DNA from 3 places in the Mesorhizobium sp. WSM4871 genome. Region 2 is predicted to be linked to each of the others. Evidence: predicted binding sites of a transcription regulator. Region 2 holds the regulator's gene; each other region holds the start of a gene.
The links. The regulator LexA, encoded in region 2, represses DNA repair genes until DNA is damaged. The targets are predictions, from matches to a motif close to TGTTCNNNNTGTGTTCNG.
Positions count from the first base shown of each region.

Region 1: dinB (DNA polymerase IV) is a predicted target of LexA. The motif match lies at 2,185-2,202, and genes of this name have one in related genera.
Region 3: AC0L2H_RS07120 (ATP-dependent helicase) is a predicted target of LexA. The motif match lies at 1,775-1,792, and genes of this name have one in related genera.

Region 1 covers NZ_JBVVPU010000004.1:382,644-388,232, reverse strand. The annotation lists gene AC0L2H_RS11180 (DUF4242 domain-containing protein) at 1-24, opposite strand, end outside; gene AC0L2H_RS11175 (AfsR/SARP family transcriptional regulator) at 202-1,911, shown strand; gene dinB (DNA polymerase IV) at 2,258-3,499, shown strand; gene AC0L2H_RS11165 (LysR family transcriptional regulator) at 3,613-4,548, opposite strand; gene AC0L2H_RS11160 (class I SAM-dependent methyltransferase) at 4,680-5,589, shown strand, end outside.
Region 2 covers NZ_JBVVPU010000005.1:392,001-397,589, reverse strand. The annotation lists gene trpD (anthranilate phosphoribosyltransferase) at 1-65, shown strand, start outside; gene trpC (indole-3-glycerol phosphate synthase TrpC) at 69-881, shown strand; gene moaC (cyclic pyranopterin monophosphate synthase MoaC) at 884-1,366, shown strand; gene AC0L2H_RS13670 (molybdopterin molybdotransferase MoeA) at 1,367-2,572, shown strand; gene lexA (transcriptional repressor LexA) at 2,679-3,431, shown strand; gene AC0L2H_RS13660 (ComEC/Rec2 family competence protein) at 3,425-5,589, opposite strand, start outside.
Region 3 covers NZ_JBVVPU010000003.1:96,529-102,117, reverse strand. The annotation lists gene AC0L2H_RS07130 (LuxR C-terminal-related transcriptional regulator) at 1-291, shown strand, start outside; gene AC0L2H_RS07125 (flavin-containing monooxygenase) at 425-1,693, shown strand; gene AC0L2H_RS07120 (ATP-dependent helicase) at 1,833-4,511, shown strand; one part of gene AC0L2H_RS07115 (IS5 family transposase) at 4,592-4,922, shown strand; one part of gene AC0L2H_RS07115 (IS5 family transposase) at 4,922-5,343, shown strand; gene AC0L2H_RS07110 (ABC transporter permease) at 5,504-5,589, opposite strand, start outside.

The DNA of each region.
Region 1 (5,589 bases), on a different contig from region 2:
GCGTTCGATGATGAACGTTGGCATTGTCGGTCTCCATTGTTACGTTGTTGCGTTGACTTGTTGGGTCCACGGGGGCCTTGAAACCGGGCGCCGTTGGACCCGCTGCGCCGCGACACCAAAAAACGTGCGCGACCGGTCACACGCTTCGTCCCACGGTCGCCGCGCAAGGCTGTGGCGGTCGCTGTCGGATGGTGGAAAAGCGTGGGCGGGAAAATCAAACTCCTTGGCGAACCGGCGATCCTCGATGCCGCCGGGCAAAGCCAGCCGGTGCGCGGCCATCAGGCCTGGGCGCTACTTGCCCGCCTGGCGCTGGCGCGCGCGCCGCTTGACCGGCGCAGCCTGGCGGCGGAGCTGTTTCCCGAAACCGTCGATCCGCTCGGCTCCCTGCGCTGGTGCCTGGCTTCGCTGCGCAAGGCGCTCAACGCGTCGGAATGCCTGAACGGCGATCCGGTCGAGTGCCGCTTTGCCGCCGACATCGAGGTCGATGTCTGGAACCTCGACCGCGATGATTTCGATGTCGAGCAGGCCGGCCCGCTGCTGGGCGGCATGGAGCCCCGCTGCAGCCCGGAATTTTCGACCTGGCTGCTGGTCGAGCGCGAACGCATTGCCGGCATCGTCGAAGCGCGGATCAGGCAAGAGACCATCCGGGCAATGTCCATCGACGACCATGGCCGCGCCACGCGGCTGGCCGAGCTTGGTGTGCGGCGCAGCCCGTATGACGAAGGCGCCCATATCCTGCTGGTCAAAAGCCTGGCGCTGGCCGGGCGCTATGACGCCGCACTCGGCCAGGTCGAGGCGGCGGAAGCCGTGTTCCTGGCCGAGCTCGGCGAAAAGCCGTCGGCGGCACTGCGCAGCGCGGCTCGCCGCACCATTGCCTCGCCGCCCGGCGGCATTTCGCCGGAAGCCTTCGTCAGGTCGCTGATGCAATCCGGCCTTGCCGCGCTCTCGGCCGGTGCCGCGGATGCCGGCATCGATTGCCTGCGCCGCGCGGTCCGCGACGCCGAGAAGACCAATGACCCGCATCTCACGGCCGCCGCCACCTTCGAGCTCGGCACCGCGCTGGTCCATTCGGTCAGGGGCTATGACGACGAGGGCTCGATCCTGCTTCGCCAGAGCACCGAGCTGGCCCGTCGGTCGGGCAGCGCCGACGTCGCCTCGGCGGGCTTTCGCGAACTTGGCTATGTCGAGGCGCTGGCCGGCCGCCGCCCGACCGCCGCCACCTATCTGGCGCAGGCCGTCGAATTGGCCGAGGATAGCGATGCGCTCGCCGGCATCCACGGCGTCATCGGCTTCAACCTCATCGACTGGGGCCGCATCGAAGAAGGGCTGGACAACTACGCCCTGTCGCTGGAGCACGCCCGCTCCGCCGGCAACCGCCGCCGCGAGATCTGGTCGTTGGGGCTGGGCGGCTGGGGCCTGCTTGCGGCGGACCGGCTGCCGGAAGCCGATAGCTGGCTTGGCGATTGCCTGGCGCTGGTCGAGGAACAGCGCTGGATTTCCTTCCGGCCGTGGCCGGTCGCGGTGCTGAGCGAATCCCGAACCCGCCAGCAGGCGAACCCGAGGGAGCTGCGGCCAGGGTTGGAAGAAGCCTTTGCGCTGAGCTGCCAGATGAACGATCCCTGCTGGGAAGGCGCGGTGGCGCGTGCGCTGGCACTGACCTATGCCGCCCACGGGGCACTGCCCGAAGCGATGGAGTGGCTTGGCGAGGCACACCGCCGCTGCGGTCGCGACACCGACGCTTATTCCGCGCTCCAGGTCGAGATCCTGGCCAGCCAGGTCGAAATCACCTTGCGCCAGGGCCGACCGGAGGTCGCCGACGCCATCGGCCGTGAATGGCTGGCGCTGGCCGCCCGCACGCACCGCGACACGCATGTCGCGCGCGCGGCGGCGTTTATTGGCGGACGGCGGTAGGCTATCGTTCTGTTTCCCGCGACAGCGACTGCAGGAGTCCACGCTGAACAATGACTTGACGCAACGGTCGCGCGAGGCACCCCCTCTGTCCTGCCGGACATCTCCCCCGCAAAGGGGGAGATTGGCAGTCTCGACGTCCCGCCTGCCTTCCCGCGTTGATAGTTGGCGAAAGCCGAGATGACATCCGATCTCCCCCCTTGCGGGGGAGATGTCCGGCAGGACAGAGGGGGGTGCTTGGCTCATCCATGGCGCTCCTTGACAATCCGCCTGCAATGTTCTCTGTATGTTCCGGTCAGCCACCCTCAAGACAATGCGGCGTTCCAATCGCCGCGGGCGAACGGCTCGGATGGAAGCCAACATCCTCCACGCGGATCTCGACGCCTTCTATGCCTCGGTCGAGCAATTGCTTGACCCGTCGCTTCGCGGCAAGCCGATCGCCGTCGGTAGCGGCGTCGTGCTGGCCGCCTCCTATGAGGCCAGGGCTTTCGGCGTGCGCGGCGGCATGCCGGGGCGGCGGGCGCGCGAACTCTGCCCCGGGCTGATCTTCGTCGGCGGCAACTTCTGGGACTACCAGCGGCTGGGCGACGCGGCTATTCAAGTGCTTGGCGATTTCACGCCGGTGGTCGAGCGTATTTCCATCGACGAGGCCTTCGCCGATGTCGCCGGCTGCACCCATCTGTTCGGTCCGCCGGCCGAGATCGCCGCTTCCATCCGCCGCCGCGTGCGCGAAGAACTCGGCCTGCCGATCTCGGTCGGCGTGGCGCGCACCAAGCATCTGGCCAAGATCGCCTCGCAAGTGGCCAAGCCCGACGGGCTGGTGGTGGTCGATCCGCGCCATGAGCTGGAGTTCCTGCACGATTTGCCGGTCGAGCTGATGTGGGGCGTCGGCCCGGTCACCAGGCAGCGGCTGGCCGGCATCGGCGTCAACACCATCGGCGAGCTGGCGAAGACGCCGGGATGGTCGCTGGAGCGCCTGCTCGGGCCAGCGGCTGGCGAAAAGCTCAACGCGCTGGCGTGGAACCGCGATCCGCGCAAGCTCGAGACGCAGCGCCGTGCGCGCTCGGCCGGCGCGCAGTCGGCGCTCGGCAGGAAGCCCGCCGCCGAAAATGTCTTCGTGCCGGCGCTGCTGCATCTGGCCGACCGGGTCGCCACGCGGCTGCGGGCGAAATCGCGGCCCGGCCGCACGGTGACGGTGCGCGTCCGCTTCGCCGATTTGCGCTCGGTGACGCGCTCGATCACTCTCGACCAGCCGATTTCGGCAACCGCCATGCTGGCCGAGATCGCCGAGGCGCTGGTGCGCAAGGTGCTTGTCGATCATCCGCACGAAAAGACCATCTCGCTGCTGGCGATCGCCGTCTCGCATCTGGAGCAGCAGGCGGGCCTGCAACTGGAACTGCCGCTCGGCCTCGACGACGACCGGCGCCGCCCCGGCACGCACAAGGGTGCCGCACGCTGGACCGCCGACCGCGCCATCGACAAGATCCGCGACCGTTTCGGCTGGGAAGCGGTCGGTTATGCCTCGGTGGCGCTCGGGCCGCGGCGGTCGGTTCCCGACGCGTTTCGCGAACTGGCGGAAAAGGAGCTCTGAACCGGCGCGGGTGATCGCTGTTTCGCCATCCGCGCCCGGTTGACGAACCGCATCCGCCTGTGAATGGTCCGCCCCGCGCTCCCGGCCACGCGGATGCGCTTTGACCGGAGCTCCTATTGGGCCATTTGCCAGTCGTGCTCCCTCACCGCTTCGGCAAAAGCCGAGACAACAGGTGAAGGCAAGCGGTCGGTCACTGAAACGAGCGACACCTCGCGTATGATTTCAGGGTCGACGACGGGCCTGTGACAGACCCCGGGATGGCTGGCCGAGTATTCCGCGATGAAGCAGACGCCCATGCCCGCGGCGATCATCGCCAGAATCCAATCCTCGCGCTCGCTGCGAAAGGCGCTGCGGATATCGAAGCCGATGTTCCGGCAGAGCCCGTCTATGTGATCGCCATATTCGCAATTGATGCGCTCGAGATAGGCTTCGCCGCGAACGTCGGCAAGATGAAGCGTATTGCGCATCTCGAAAGGATGACCGGTCGAGAAGGCGATACCGAAGCGCTCCCGGTAAACAGGATCCGCCTTCAGGCCATGGTCGAATGGTTCGGGTCTTGCCAGCAGGGCGACGTCAAGCTTGCCCTCGGTCAGAAGGTCGGTGAGATGGCTTGCCGCGCCCTCGATCACGGTCACTTCTATGCCTGGATAGCGCTCTCGAAAGGCATTGAGGAAACCGATGAAGCGCAGCGGGCCTATGGTGCACATCACACCGAGCGTCAGCGACGCGGTTTCCAGCGAGAGGAAGCTCCTGGCCGTCCTCTTCGCAGTCTCCGAACGCTGCAGTACTTCGTCAAGATGGGTCCGCATCAGACAGCCGAAATCGGTGAGCCGGACTCGGGTCTTCTCGCGATGGAAAAGATAGCCGCCAAGTTCCGCCTCCAGCTTCTGTATGGCCCGCGTCAGCGCAGGCTGGCCGACGTGAACGAGGTCCGCCGCGCGATGAAAGTTGAGGGTCTCGCTGGCCGCCAGAAAATAGCGGATTTCATGCATCTCCATAATAATCTCCGCCGATGTCCCGTCTGCATCGCCGCGATGATAATTCGGCATTATCCGCCTCCCTCACGCCCAAGTAAACTTCAGCAGCCTTTATGGCAGCTTGGCCGCTGCCGGAGCCGATCTGAATTGGGATCGGCGTCACCGAACGCGGTTGAGGAGATCCAGCCCAAAGGGAGATTGCGATGTCTGAAGCCAGTCAGGAAAAGTTGGACGCATTCTTGGGGAAAATGGTCGGTGATCTCGGTGCGATCGCTACGGGCGCGGGGGTGTTGCTGGGAGACAGGCTCGGCCTGTTCAAGGCGCTGCGCGAAGGCGGCAAGATGACGGCCGCCGAACTTTCGACGCGCACCGGCACCCAGGAACGCCTGGTGAGGGAATGGCTTTCCGGGCAGGCGGCTGCGGGCTACGTCGAGTACGATGAAGCCAAGGACGCGTTCTATCTCAACGACGAGCAGGAACTGGTGTTTGCCGATGAAGATAGCCCGGCCTTCATGGCTGGCGCATTCGAGGTCCTATCCTCGCTGTGGCTCGATGAAGAAAAGGTCAGGCAGGCATTCCAGTCCGGCAAGGGCGTCGCATGGCACGATCATAGCGCGTGTCTGTTTCGCGGCACGGAACGGTTCTTCCGTCCAGGCTATAATGCCAATCTGATCGACTCCTGGCTGCCGGCTCTGGAGGGCGTTGTCGAGAAGCTCGAACGCGGCGCGGATGTGGCGGATGTCGGATGCGGTCATGGCGCATCGACTGTGCTCATGGCACGTGCTTTCCCCAATTCGCGCTTCGTCGGCTTCGACTATCACGCCCCTTCGATCGAGCGCGCCCGCAAGGCCGCCGAGGAAGCCGGCGTCGGCGCCAACACGCGCTTCGAGGTCGCAACCGCCAAGACCTATCCCGGCACCTATGACCTCGTCGCTTTCTTCGATTGCCTTCACGACATGGGTGACCCAGCGGGCGCCGCCGCCCATGTCCACGAATCGCTCAAACCGGATGGCACGTGGATGATCGTCGAGCCGTTCGCGCATGATCATCTGGCGGCGAACCTCAATCCCGTCGGACGCGTCTACTATGCCGCCTCCACGTTCGTGTGCACGC
Region 2 (5,589 bases):
AAGCCATCGACAGCGGCCGGGCGCTAAAGGTGCTCGACAGGCTGGTCGCGATTTCGAACGGATAGGGAATGGCTGATATCCTGCGCAAGATCGAGGCCTACAAGCGCGAGGAGATCGTCGCGGCAAAGGCGCTTGTGCCGCTGGCCGAGATCAAGGCGCGGGCGAAGGACGCCGATGCGCCGCGCGGCTTTCTCGCGGCGCTTGATGCCAGGCGCAAAGCCGGGGCTTTCGCGCTGATCGCCGAGATCAAGAAGGCGAGCCCCTCAAAGGGCCTGATCCGCGCCGATTTCGACCCGCCTGCATTGGCCAAGGCATATGCGGCGGGTGGCGCTGCCTGTCTTTCGGTGCTGACCGACGCGCCGTCGTTCCAGGGTGCGCCCGAATTTCTCACCAAGGCGCGCGCAGCCGTTGATTTGCCGGCACTCCGCAAGGATTTTCTCTTCGATCCCTATCAGGTTTACGAGGCGCGTGCCTGGGGCGCTGACGCCATCTTGATCATCATGGCCAGCGTCGATGACGGCGTGGCGAGCGAACTCGAATCCACGGCTTTCGAACTCGGCATGGATGCGCTGGTCGAAGTGCATGACGAAGCTGAGATGGAACGCGCCTTGAAACTGTCGTCGCGGCTGATCGGCATCAACAACCGCAATCTCAGGACGTTCGAAACCAGCATCGAGACGTCAGAGCGGCTGGCCGCGATGGTGCCGGCCGATCGGCTGCTGGTCAGCGAGAGCGGTATCTTTTCACATGACGACTGCCGCAGGCTGGAGAGGAGCGGCATCGGCACGTTCCTCGTCGGCGAGAGCCTGATGCGGCAACAGGACGTGGCTGCAGCAACGCGCTCGCTGTTGACCGGCAAGGCCCCAGCAGAGGTTATCTGACGATGTCAGCCGCCCTCACCCATCTTGGCGCGCAAGGCGAAGCCAATATGGTCGATGTCGGTGACAAGGCGGAGACGACGCGCACGGCGATCGCCGAAGGTTTTGTCTCGATGCGGCCGCAAACACTGGAAATGATCCTGGCGGGCGATGCCAAGAAGGGCGACGTGCTCGGCACCGCACGCATCGCCGGCATCATGGCGGCAAAGAAGGCGCATGAACTGATCCCGCTCTGCCACCCGCTGCTGCTGACAAAAGTCTCCATCGATATCGAACCGGACCAGTCGCTGCCCGGCCTCAAGGTCACGGCGCTGGTCCGCGTCACCGGCAAGACCGGCGTCGAGATGGAAGCCCTGACCGCGGCCTCGGTCGCTTGCCTGACGATCTACGACATGGCCAAGGCGGTCGACCGCGCCATGGTGATCTCCGGCGTCCGGCTGGTGGAAAAGACCGGCGGCAAGTCCGGCGACTACAAGGCAGGTTCTTAAATGGCGCTGGTCCCGGTGGCGGAGGCGCTCGAACGCCTCCTTGACGGTGCGACGGCGCTACCAGCCGAAAGCGTTGCGCTGATGGACGCGGCTGACCGGGTATTGGCCGAGCCCGTGATGGCGCTGCGCACCCAGCCGCCCTTCAATGCCTCGGCCATGGACGGCTATGCGGCGCGGGCCGCCGATGTCACATCCGCACCCGCCAGGCTTTCGGTGATCGGCATGGCGCCGGCCGGTCGTGGCTTCGAAGGCACTGTCGGTCCGGCGCAAGCCGTGCGCATTTTTACCGGAGCGCCGCTTCCCGCCGGCGCCGACACCATCGTTATCCAGGAGAACGCCAGGGATCTCGGCGGCGGCAGCATCGAAGTGACCGAGCCGACGCCGGAATGGCGAAACATACGCCGTCTGGGGCTCGACTTCTCGAAAGGCGATGTCCTGCTGGAGAAGGGCCGCCTGCTCGATCCGGCCGCATTGTCGCTGGCAGCCTCGGCCAATCATCCGCGTGTCAGCGTGGTGAAACGGCCCCTGGTCGCCATCATCGCCACCGGCGACGAATTGCTGCCGCCGGGCAGCGACCTCGGGCCCGACCAGATCATCTCGTCCAATGCCTATGGCGTTGCCGCCGCAGCCCGGTCGGTCGGTGCAAATGCCCTCGATCTCGGCATCGCCGCGGATCGCAAGGAAGCGATCGCCACTCTGGTGAAAAAGGCGGTCGCCGCCGGCGCCGATGTCCTCGTCACCCTCGGCGGCGCTTCGGTCGGCGACCACGACCTCGTCCATGACGTGCTGACCGGCGAAGGCATGACGCTCGATTTCTGGAAGATCGCCATGCGCCCCGGCAAGCCGCTGATGTCCGGGCGGCTGGGCACTGTCAGATGCATCGGCCTGCCCGGCAACCCGGTGGCGAGCCTGGTCTGCACGCAGCTTTTTCTGAAGCCGCTGCTGGCGCGGCTCGGCGGCCGGGCGTATCGGCAGGACATGCGCGAGGCGCGGCTCGGCGCCGCAATGCCGGCGAACGATCTCAGGCAGGATTATGTGCGCGCCGTGGTGACCGAAGAGGCCGGATCGTTCAAGGCGACGCCGTTCGGCATCCAGGATTCCTCGATGCTAAGAATGCTGGCCGACGCCAATGGGCTGATCGTGCGTGAGCCTTTCGCTCCCGTCGCCGCGGCCGGCGCTGCCTGCAGCGTGCTGATGCTACGCTGAACAAAACGTCAACACATTCATTAAACTTTAAATGGTTGCGGAACACAACTGGAACAGATAGTGTTTGTTCTGGGTTTGTTTTTCTGATTCTGTTTTGGGGGCCGCGATGCTGACACGCAAGCAACATGAACTGCTTATGTTCATCCACGAACGGATGAAGGAAAGCGGCATTCCGCCCTCGTTCGACGAGATGAAGGAAGCGCTCGATCTCGCCTCCAAATCCGGGATCCATCGGCTGATCACGGCGCTGGAGGAACGCGGCTTCATTCGCCGGCTACCGAATCGCGCTCGTGCGCTGGAGGTGCTGCGTCTTCCCGACTCGATTGCCCCTGGCCTCAATGCGGCGCGCAAATTCTCGCCGAGCGTCATTCAGGGCAGCCTTGGCCAAAACAATTCCGGGCAGGGTAACCTCGGACGGCAGATCAAGCCGGCGCTATCGCGAATGCCTTCCGCCGGCAACAATGACGACGCCGTTGCCGCGGTGTCCATTCCGGTGATGGGCCGCATCGCCGCGGGTGTGCCGATCGACGCCATCCAGCACCAGACGCACTCCATCTCGGTACCGCCGGACATGATTACAGGCGGCGCGCACTACGCGCTCGAGGTCAAGGGCGACTCGATGATCGAAGCCGGCATCTTCGACGGCGACACGGTCATCATCCGCAATGCCGACACCGCCCAGCCTGGCGAGATCGTCGTGGCGCTGGTCGACGAGGAGGAAGCGACGCTGAAACGGTTCCGCCGCAAGGGCGCTTCGATCGCACTCGAAGCCGCCAACCCGGCCTACGAGACGCGCATCTTCGGGCCGGACCGCGTCAAGGTGCAAGGCAAGCTCGTCGGTTTGATCCGGCGTTACTGAACCACAGACGGCTTGGATTTCTCGGGCTTGCGGTATGGCGGCAGCCCCCTCGCCTCGCGCGAAAACTTTCGCTGGGTATGCCATGGCCGATATGGCGCTTCGACGGCGAAGCGGATTTCTGCACGCATGGTCGCCGATTGCGGGTTGAAGAAGACGGCGGCACTGCCGGCGCGGGCAAGCTGCCGTTTGGTGACGACAAGGATCAGCGGATTGCGGCAGGGATCGTAGGCGGTGGCATCGTCGATGACGATCAGGTCGGCAAAGGCGCAGGCTGGCCGGGCGGTCTTGCGGTCGTCGGCGAGCGCGACGATAGCGCCCGACGGATGCCTGGCTATGCACAGGCCTTCTGTGCAGTAGAACGGCGCGCCCGGCGGCAATTCGGCCGGATCGGTTATGTCAAACTGAGCGTCGCCCTTGGCGAACGTCTCCGGTTCGACGATGGTTTCGGATACCAGCGCATGCTTCCAGTTGTCGGTGGTAAACACGTTCGAACGTACCCGGTTGATGGCAAGTTCGCCGTTCCCGATCGACAGCGCCACCAGATGCCCGTCCTCCGAGATCAGGACGTCGGGCGTGCGGGTGTGGGAAATCGTCAGCAGTCCGGCGAGCGCGAAAGGAAGGGCCGCGAGCCGTAGCCGGGTCGTCGCCATGGTCGCGATGACAAGGGCGATCGTCACCAGCAGGACGGACTGACGCGAAATCAGCCCGACCGCATCGATCGGCGAGCGCTGCGATATCCAGCCGGACAGGGCAATCATCGCCGTGAGCCCTTTGCCCATCACATAGAGGAAAGGGCCGTCGGCGCCGAACGGCATCGCCAACGCGCTGAGAACCGCGAAAGGCATGACCACCAGCGAAACAACAGGCATGACGGCCAGGTTGGCGAACAGGCTGAGCGGCGAGACGCGCTGGAAGTGCCAGATGGCGAAAAGCGCCGTTGCGCCGCCGGCGATGATGGAGGTCATGGCGAGGCCGCCCATCGCAGCCAGGAATTTTCGCGTGACGAAACCAGGCAGCGATCGTCGTGGCGGTGGCGTGGTGACCTTGCCTGCACGGTAATCGGACCAGCCGGCATAGGCGCCGACAAGTGCGGCGGTCGCGGCAAACGACATCTGGAAGCTCGGGCCGACCACCTCGTGCGGCGACACCAGGATGACGGCAATCGCCGAAATCGCCAGATTGCGCATGGTCAGTGCTGCCCGGTCGAAGAGCACCGCGATCAGCATCACCGCCAGCATGATGAAGCTGCGCTCGGCCGCGACCACCACGCCAGAAATGACGAGATAGGCCGCGATCGAAAAGAGTGCGGCCGCGGCCGCGTATTTCTTGATCGGCCGGCGCGAGGAAAAATCGGGAAACAGCGCGAAGGCGCCGCGCAGCAGCGCCATGACCGTACCGGCGACCAGCGCCATATGCAGGCCGGAGATGGAAATGATGTGGTAGATGCCGGTGCGCCGCATCGCCTCGTTGATCTTTTCCGGGATACCGGCGCGCACGCCGACGATCAGGGCCGCGGCGATTTCGCCCTCGGCGCCGCCAACTTGACCGCGAATACGGTTCGCGATGCTCTCGCGGGCGTTCTCGACCGCCGAAGAAAGGCGCGCGGCAAGCAGTGTGCCATCTGGCGGCGTGGCATCCGCGCCGACAAGTTTCGGCGTGCCGAGGAAAAAGCCGCTGGCGCCGATGCCGGTGAAATAGCTGTCGAAGGAGAAATCATAGCTGTCCGGCCGCACCGGGCCGGTCGGCGGCAGCAGCCTGGCGTAGCCGGTCACCACGGATCCGGCGGTCATGCCAGGCGGTATTTTTGACGCGGAAACGCGAACCCGTTCCGGGGGATAGCGCAGCGTCGGCCGGGCGGTTGAGATCACATCGATGGCCAGCCGGACGCGGCCATTCGCCATCTGGTCGAGGCTGACGACACGGCCGGTCAGCCGCGTCGGGATTTCCGAACCGAGCATCGGCGTTGCGACGCGCCAGGTCTCGACCTTGGCGGCGAGCACGCCGAGCGCGCACAACAGCGCCGCCATGAAGCACAGATGCGTCTTGCGCCATGACCGCGAGCCGGCCGCGCACAACGCCATCAGGACCACGACGGCGATGGGTTGCGCAAAACCCGGTTCCACGGCAAGCGAGAAATAGAAGATCGCCCCGGATGCGA
Region 3 (5,589 bases), on a different contig from region 2:
CTGGAATTCGAGGTCGCCAGATCGGTTTTCGCAGCGCTTGGCGCCGCACCCGACCTCGCTCGCGTCAATCTGTTGATGCGGCCGGCCGCTTCATCTTCGCATGGTCTGACGCGGCGCGAGATCGAGGTCCTCGGCCTCGTCGCCACCGGCAAGACGAACAGGCTGATCGCGACAGAATTAGGGCTAAGCGAAAAGACCGTCGACCGACATCTCAGCAACATCTTCGACAAGCTGGCCGTCAACTCGCGCACCGCCGCGGCAGCCTACGCCTTCCAAAACGGCTTGGTCTGACAGGATCCGAAGATCGCGTGGGGCATGGGGGAAAATCCCCATGGCATTTTCTTCTCTCGTGAGGTGTCTCCCCGAAGCGGCGCCGTGCCGGTTCGCTATTTTGCTCCACACTGACGAACCGCATGGAGCGATCATGAACCCGACTTCGACCCACGAAATGAAACCACACGGCCATCATGGCGTCGGCATCACCGAAACCAGGGCGCGCGCCGGCGCGTTGCTGGAACAGGGTGCGGCGTTCATGCACCTGGAGGCCGGCGCACTGCTGGCAACGGGCAGCCAGGCGCCAACAGGCGACGAAAAGCGGCCCGCGCGCAGGGAAGAACATGTCGATGTCGTCGTCATCGGCGCCGGCCAAAACGGCCTATCCGTCGGCTATCACCTCGCCCGCAAGGGCGTGAAGTTCGTCATCCTGGAAGCGCGCGAACGCGTCGGCGACATCTGGCGCTCACGCTGGGATTCGTTGCGCCTGTTCACGCCGGCGCGCTTTGACGGACTGGCCGGCATGCCCTTCCCCGCTGGCCGCTATTCCTTCCCGACCAAGGACGAGATGGCCGACTATCTCGAAGCCTATGCGAGGAAATTCGCCCTCCCGGTACGCACCGCCGTCAAGGTCGACGAGGTGACCCGTACCGGCGACCGCTATGTCGTCACATCGGGCCGGACCCGCTACGTCGCCAATCACGTCGTGGCCGCGGCCTCGAGCTACCAGAAGCCGAAAATCCCGGATTTCGCCGCATCGCTCGATCCGTCGATCCGGCAATTCCACTCAAGCGCCTACCAGAATCCCGCGCAGCTCAATACGGGCAGCGTGCTGCTGGTCGGCGCCAGCAATTCCGGCGCGGAAATCGCCATGGATCTCGCCCGCACGCACCAGGTCTGGCTGGCCGGACGACATCCCGGCAACATCCCGGTCGCCTACAATGGCTATTTTGCCATGCGCCTGGTCCTCCCGATCGTCTTCCGCATCGTTTTCCACCGATTGCTCACGGTCGACACCCCAATGGGCCGCAGGGCCAAGCCGGGGCAACTGGCCCATGGCCTGCCGCTGATCCGGGTCAAGCCCGGCGATTTGGACGCCGCCGGCATTCGCAGGGTCTCCCGCGTCGCCGGCGTCAGTGACGGCAAGCCGCTGCTCGACGATGGCCAGGTTCTCGACGTTTCGAACGTCATCTGGTGCACCGGTTTCCGCGCCGGGCTGGATTGGATCAAGCTGCCGGTCTTCGACGACACTGGCCGGGTGAAGCAGTATCGCGGCACTGTGGAGGGCGAACCGGGCCTCTATGTCTGCGGTCTGCATTTCCAGCATTCGACCTCCTCCACGATGATCCACGGCGCGGCACGCGATGCCGGCTACGTCGCCGACAAGATCGGCGAGCGCATGCGGGCCGCCGCCAGCTAACACTCGCAAGAGGGCTTTGGCCGGATTGTCGGGCGCCGGGCGATAATATTCGCACGGCGATCGGCAATTCGGCTTCCAAATCGGAACAAAACGTAGACACTTCTGGCCTTTCGCTGCCGAATCACTACATTCGGGGGCGATGTCCGGCTTTTCGGAAGACATGCCCTTTTTTGACGAACCGAATGCGCGGCCCGCGGCCCCGTCCGGCATCGCCGCGCGCGCCATGGCCGCCCGCAGCGGCCAAAACAATGCGCCCGACTATCTCAAGGGGTTGAACCCCGAGCAGCGGCTGGCGGTGGAGACCACCGAAGGCCCGGTTCTGGTGCTGGCCGGCGCCGGCACCGGCAAGACGCGCGTGCTCACCACCCGCATCGCCCACATCCTCGCCACTGGCAAGGCCTTCCCCTCGCAGATCCTCGCCGTCACCTTCACCAACAAGGCGGCGCGCGAGATGAAGCAGCGCATCGGCATCCTGATCGGCGAAGGCAATGTCGAGGGCATGCCCTGGCTCGGCACGTTTCACTCGATCGGCGTGAAGCTGCTGCGCCGGCACGCCGAGCTGGCGGGGATCAAATCCGATTTCACCATTCTCGACACCGACGACGTCGTGCGCCTGATCAAGCAGCTGATCCAGGCCGAGGGGCTGGACGACAAGCGCTGGCCGGCCAAGCAGTTCGCCCAGATGATCGACGGCTGGAAGAACAAGGGGCTTGGCCCGGCCGACATCCCCGAGGGCGACGCCCGCTCCTTCGCCAACGGCAAGGGCCGCGAGCTCTACAAGGCCTATCAGGAGCGATTGCAGACGCTCAACGCCTGCGATTTCGGCGACCTATTGTGCCACCCGATCCGCATCTTCCGCGCCTATCCCGATGTGCTGAAGGAATACCACAAGCGCTTCAAATACATCCTCGTCGACGAGTACCAAGACACCAACACCGCGCAGTACATGTGGCTGCGGCTCTTGGCGCAGCGGCCACAATCCTCCCCCCTTGAGGGGGAGGTGCCCGCGAAGCGGGCGGAGGGGGTCGCCGCAGAAGGCACCGCAAAAACGTCGAGCACTGCCGCCAGGACCCCACCCGACCGGGCTTCGCCCGGCCACCCTCCCCTCAAGGGGGAGGGATATCAGCGCCCGGCCACCGTAAACATCTGCTGCGTCGGCGACGACGATCAATCCATCTATGGCTGGCGCGGCGCCGAGGTCGACAACATCCTGCGCTTCGACAAGGATTTCCCCGGCGCCACCATCATAAGGCTGGAGCGCAACTACCGCTCGACCGCGCACATTCTTGGCACGGCTTCCCACCTGATCGCCCACAATGAGGGCCGCTTCGGCAAGACGCTGTTCACCGAAAAAGTCGCCGAGGACGACGAGAAGGTGCATGTCCACGCCGCCTGGGACTCGGAGGAAGAGGCGCGCGCCGTCGGCGAGACCATCGAGGCCTATCAGCGGCAGAAGCATAATCTCAACGACATGGCCATTCTTGTGCGCGCGTCCTTCCAGATGCGCGAATTCGAGGACCGTTTCGTCACGCTCGGCCTCAATTACCGCGTCATCGGCGGCCCGCGCTTCTACGAACGCATGGAAATCCGCGACGCGCTGGCCTTCTTCCGCGTCGTCGCGCAAGGCGCCGACGACCTCGCCTTCGAGCGCATCGTCAACGTGCCGAAGCGCGGGCTTGGCGAAGCCACCATCCGCCAGATCCACGACACCGCGCGCGCGCTGCGCATCCCGATGCTGGAGGCCGCCGCCAAGCTCGCCGAAAGCGACGAGCTGAAGCCGAAGCCGCGCGCCGCGCTGCGCGAGGTCGCTGCGAATTTCGAACGCTGGCAAAAAGCGCTGGAGACCACGCCGCACACCGAACTCGCCGAGACCATTCTGGAGGAGAGCGGCTACACCGACATGTGGAAAAACGACCGCTCGGTGGAAGCACCGGGACGGCTGGAGAACCTGAAGGAGCTGATCCGCTCCATGGAGGAGTATGAATCGCTGCGCTCCTTCCTTGAACATGTAGCACTTGTGATGGACGCCGAGCAGAATGAGTCCCTCGACGCCGTCAACATCATGACGCTGCATTCGGCCAAGGGCCTCGAATTCGAGACCGTATTTCTCCCCGGCTGGGAGGAAGGCCTGTTCCCGCATCAGCGGTCACTGGATGAAGGCGGCCGCTCCGGGCTCGAGGAAGAGCGCCGCCTCGCCTATGTCGGGCTGACCCGGGCCAAGAAGAACCTGCACCTCTGGTTCGTCTCCAACCGCCGCATCCATGGCCTGTGGCAGTCAACCATTCCCTCGCGCTTCCTCGAAGAACTGCCGGAAGCCCATGTCGAGGTCGCCGAAAGCGGCAACTCCTATGGCGGCTATGGCAATTCCTATGGTGGCGGCTCATTCGCCTCGGGCCGTGGCGGCCGACAGAACCCTTACGGCGCCTCGCGCTTCGACAATGTCGGCGAAGAGAAATCGGGAAGCTTCTCCAACACATATGCGACGCCGGGCTGGCAGCGCGCGCAAGCCAACCGCACCGAGGCGACCGACCGCAACTGGGGCTCGCGCTCCGGCCATCAGGTCGAGCGCATCGGCTATGGCGAGACCGACTCCGGCTACGGCGCCGGCCGCACCAGCGTCAAGGGCCGCACCATCGACGGCGAGCTGGTCGCCAAATCCGTCGCCGACACGCCGTCGGCCTTCAGCGTCGGCGACCGCGTCTTCCACCAGAAATTCGGCAACGGCAACATCGCGGCAATCGAAGGCAACAAGCTGACCATCGACTTCGACAAGGCCGGCCAGAAACGCGTGCTGGACGGGTTTGTCACTGGCGTTTGAGCCGCCTACTTGCCCTGTTGTCCTAAGGCTTGTTGAGATTCAGGATTCCACTTTTGGCTTGATTGTGATTCAAGCTTTGGATGGAACGATTTGTGCTGACGGACGCCCAATGGGCGAAGATGGAACCGCATTGTCTGGGTAAGCCAGCCGATCCCGGACGAAGTGGTGGCGACAATCGCCGCTTCATTGAGGCATTGCTTTGGATCGTGCGGACAGGAAGCCCGTGGCGCGACCTTCCAGCCTTCTTCGGGAGCTGGAACACGGTTTTCAAGCGATACCGCGATTGGGTCAAAGCCGATGTTTTCATTCGGCTTTTCGAGGCCTGCTCGGATGAGCCGGATATGGAATACGCCATGGTCGATGCCACCATCGTCAAGGTCCACCGCCACGGCCAGGGCGCAAAAGGGGGACTCAAAGCCAGGCCATAGGCCGCTCCAAGGGCGGCATGACAACCAAAATCCTGGCACTCACCGATGCACTTGGCAATCTTGTGCGCTTTGTTCTTTTGCCCGGCCAGCGGTTCGACACGGTGGGTGTTGCACCGCTCATCAATGGTGTCTGTTTCGGCGGCTTGATCGCCGACAAAGCCTTCGACAGCAACACCATCATTGCCGACCTGAATGAGCGCGGCGCCAGAATCGTTATTTCACAGCACTCACGTCGTACTTTTCCCCTGCCGCTCGACAAGGAACTCTACAAATGGCGCCATCTGATCGAGAACTTCTTCTGCAAGCTCAAGGAATTCAAGCGTATCGCCATGCGCGCCGACAAAACCGATCAGAGCTTCGCAGCCTTCATCAATCTCGCAGCCGCCGTCATAAACTCACGGTGAATCTCAACAAGCCTTAAAGCGACATTCTCTGGCGGAAGCCTCCCCACCTTCGTCATCCACGGGCGAAGCAGGAGCGAAGCTCCGTCGCGCAGACCCGAGGATGACGAAGCGACGGGCGTCTCCCTCCATCAACGCATGCGGCCCGTCAACGAAACTGCCCTCACCTGTACCTTGCCTGGTTCCACTTATGCCCGAGCAGCGACAGGATGATGATCAACCCGTTGAAGAACTGGACGTAGAAGCCGC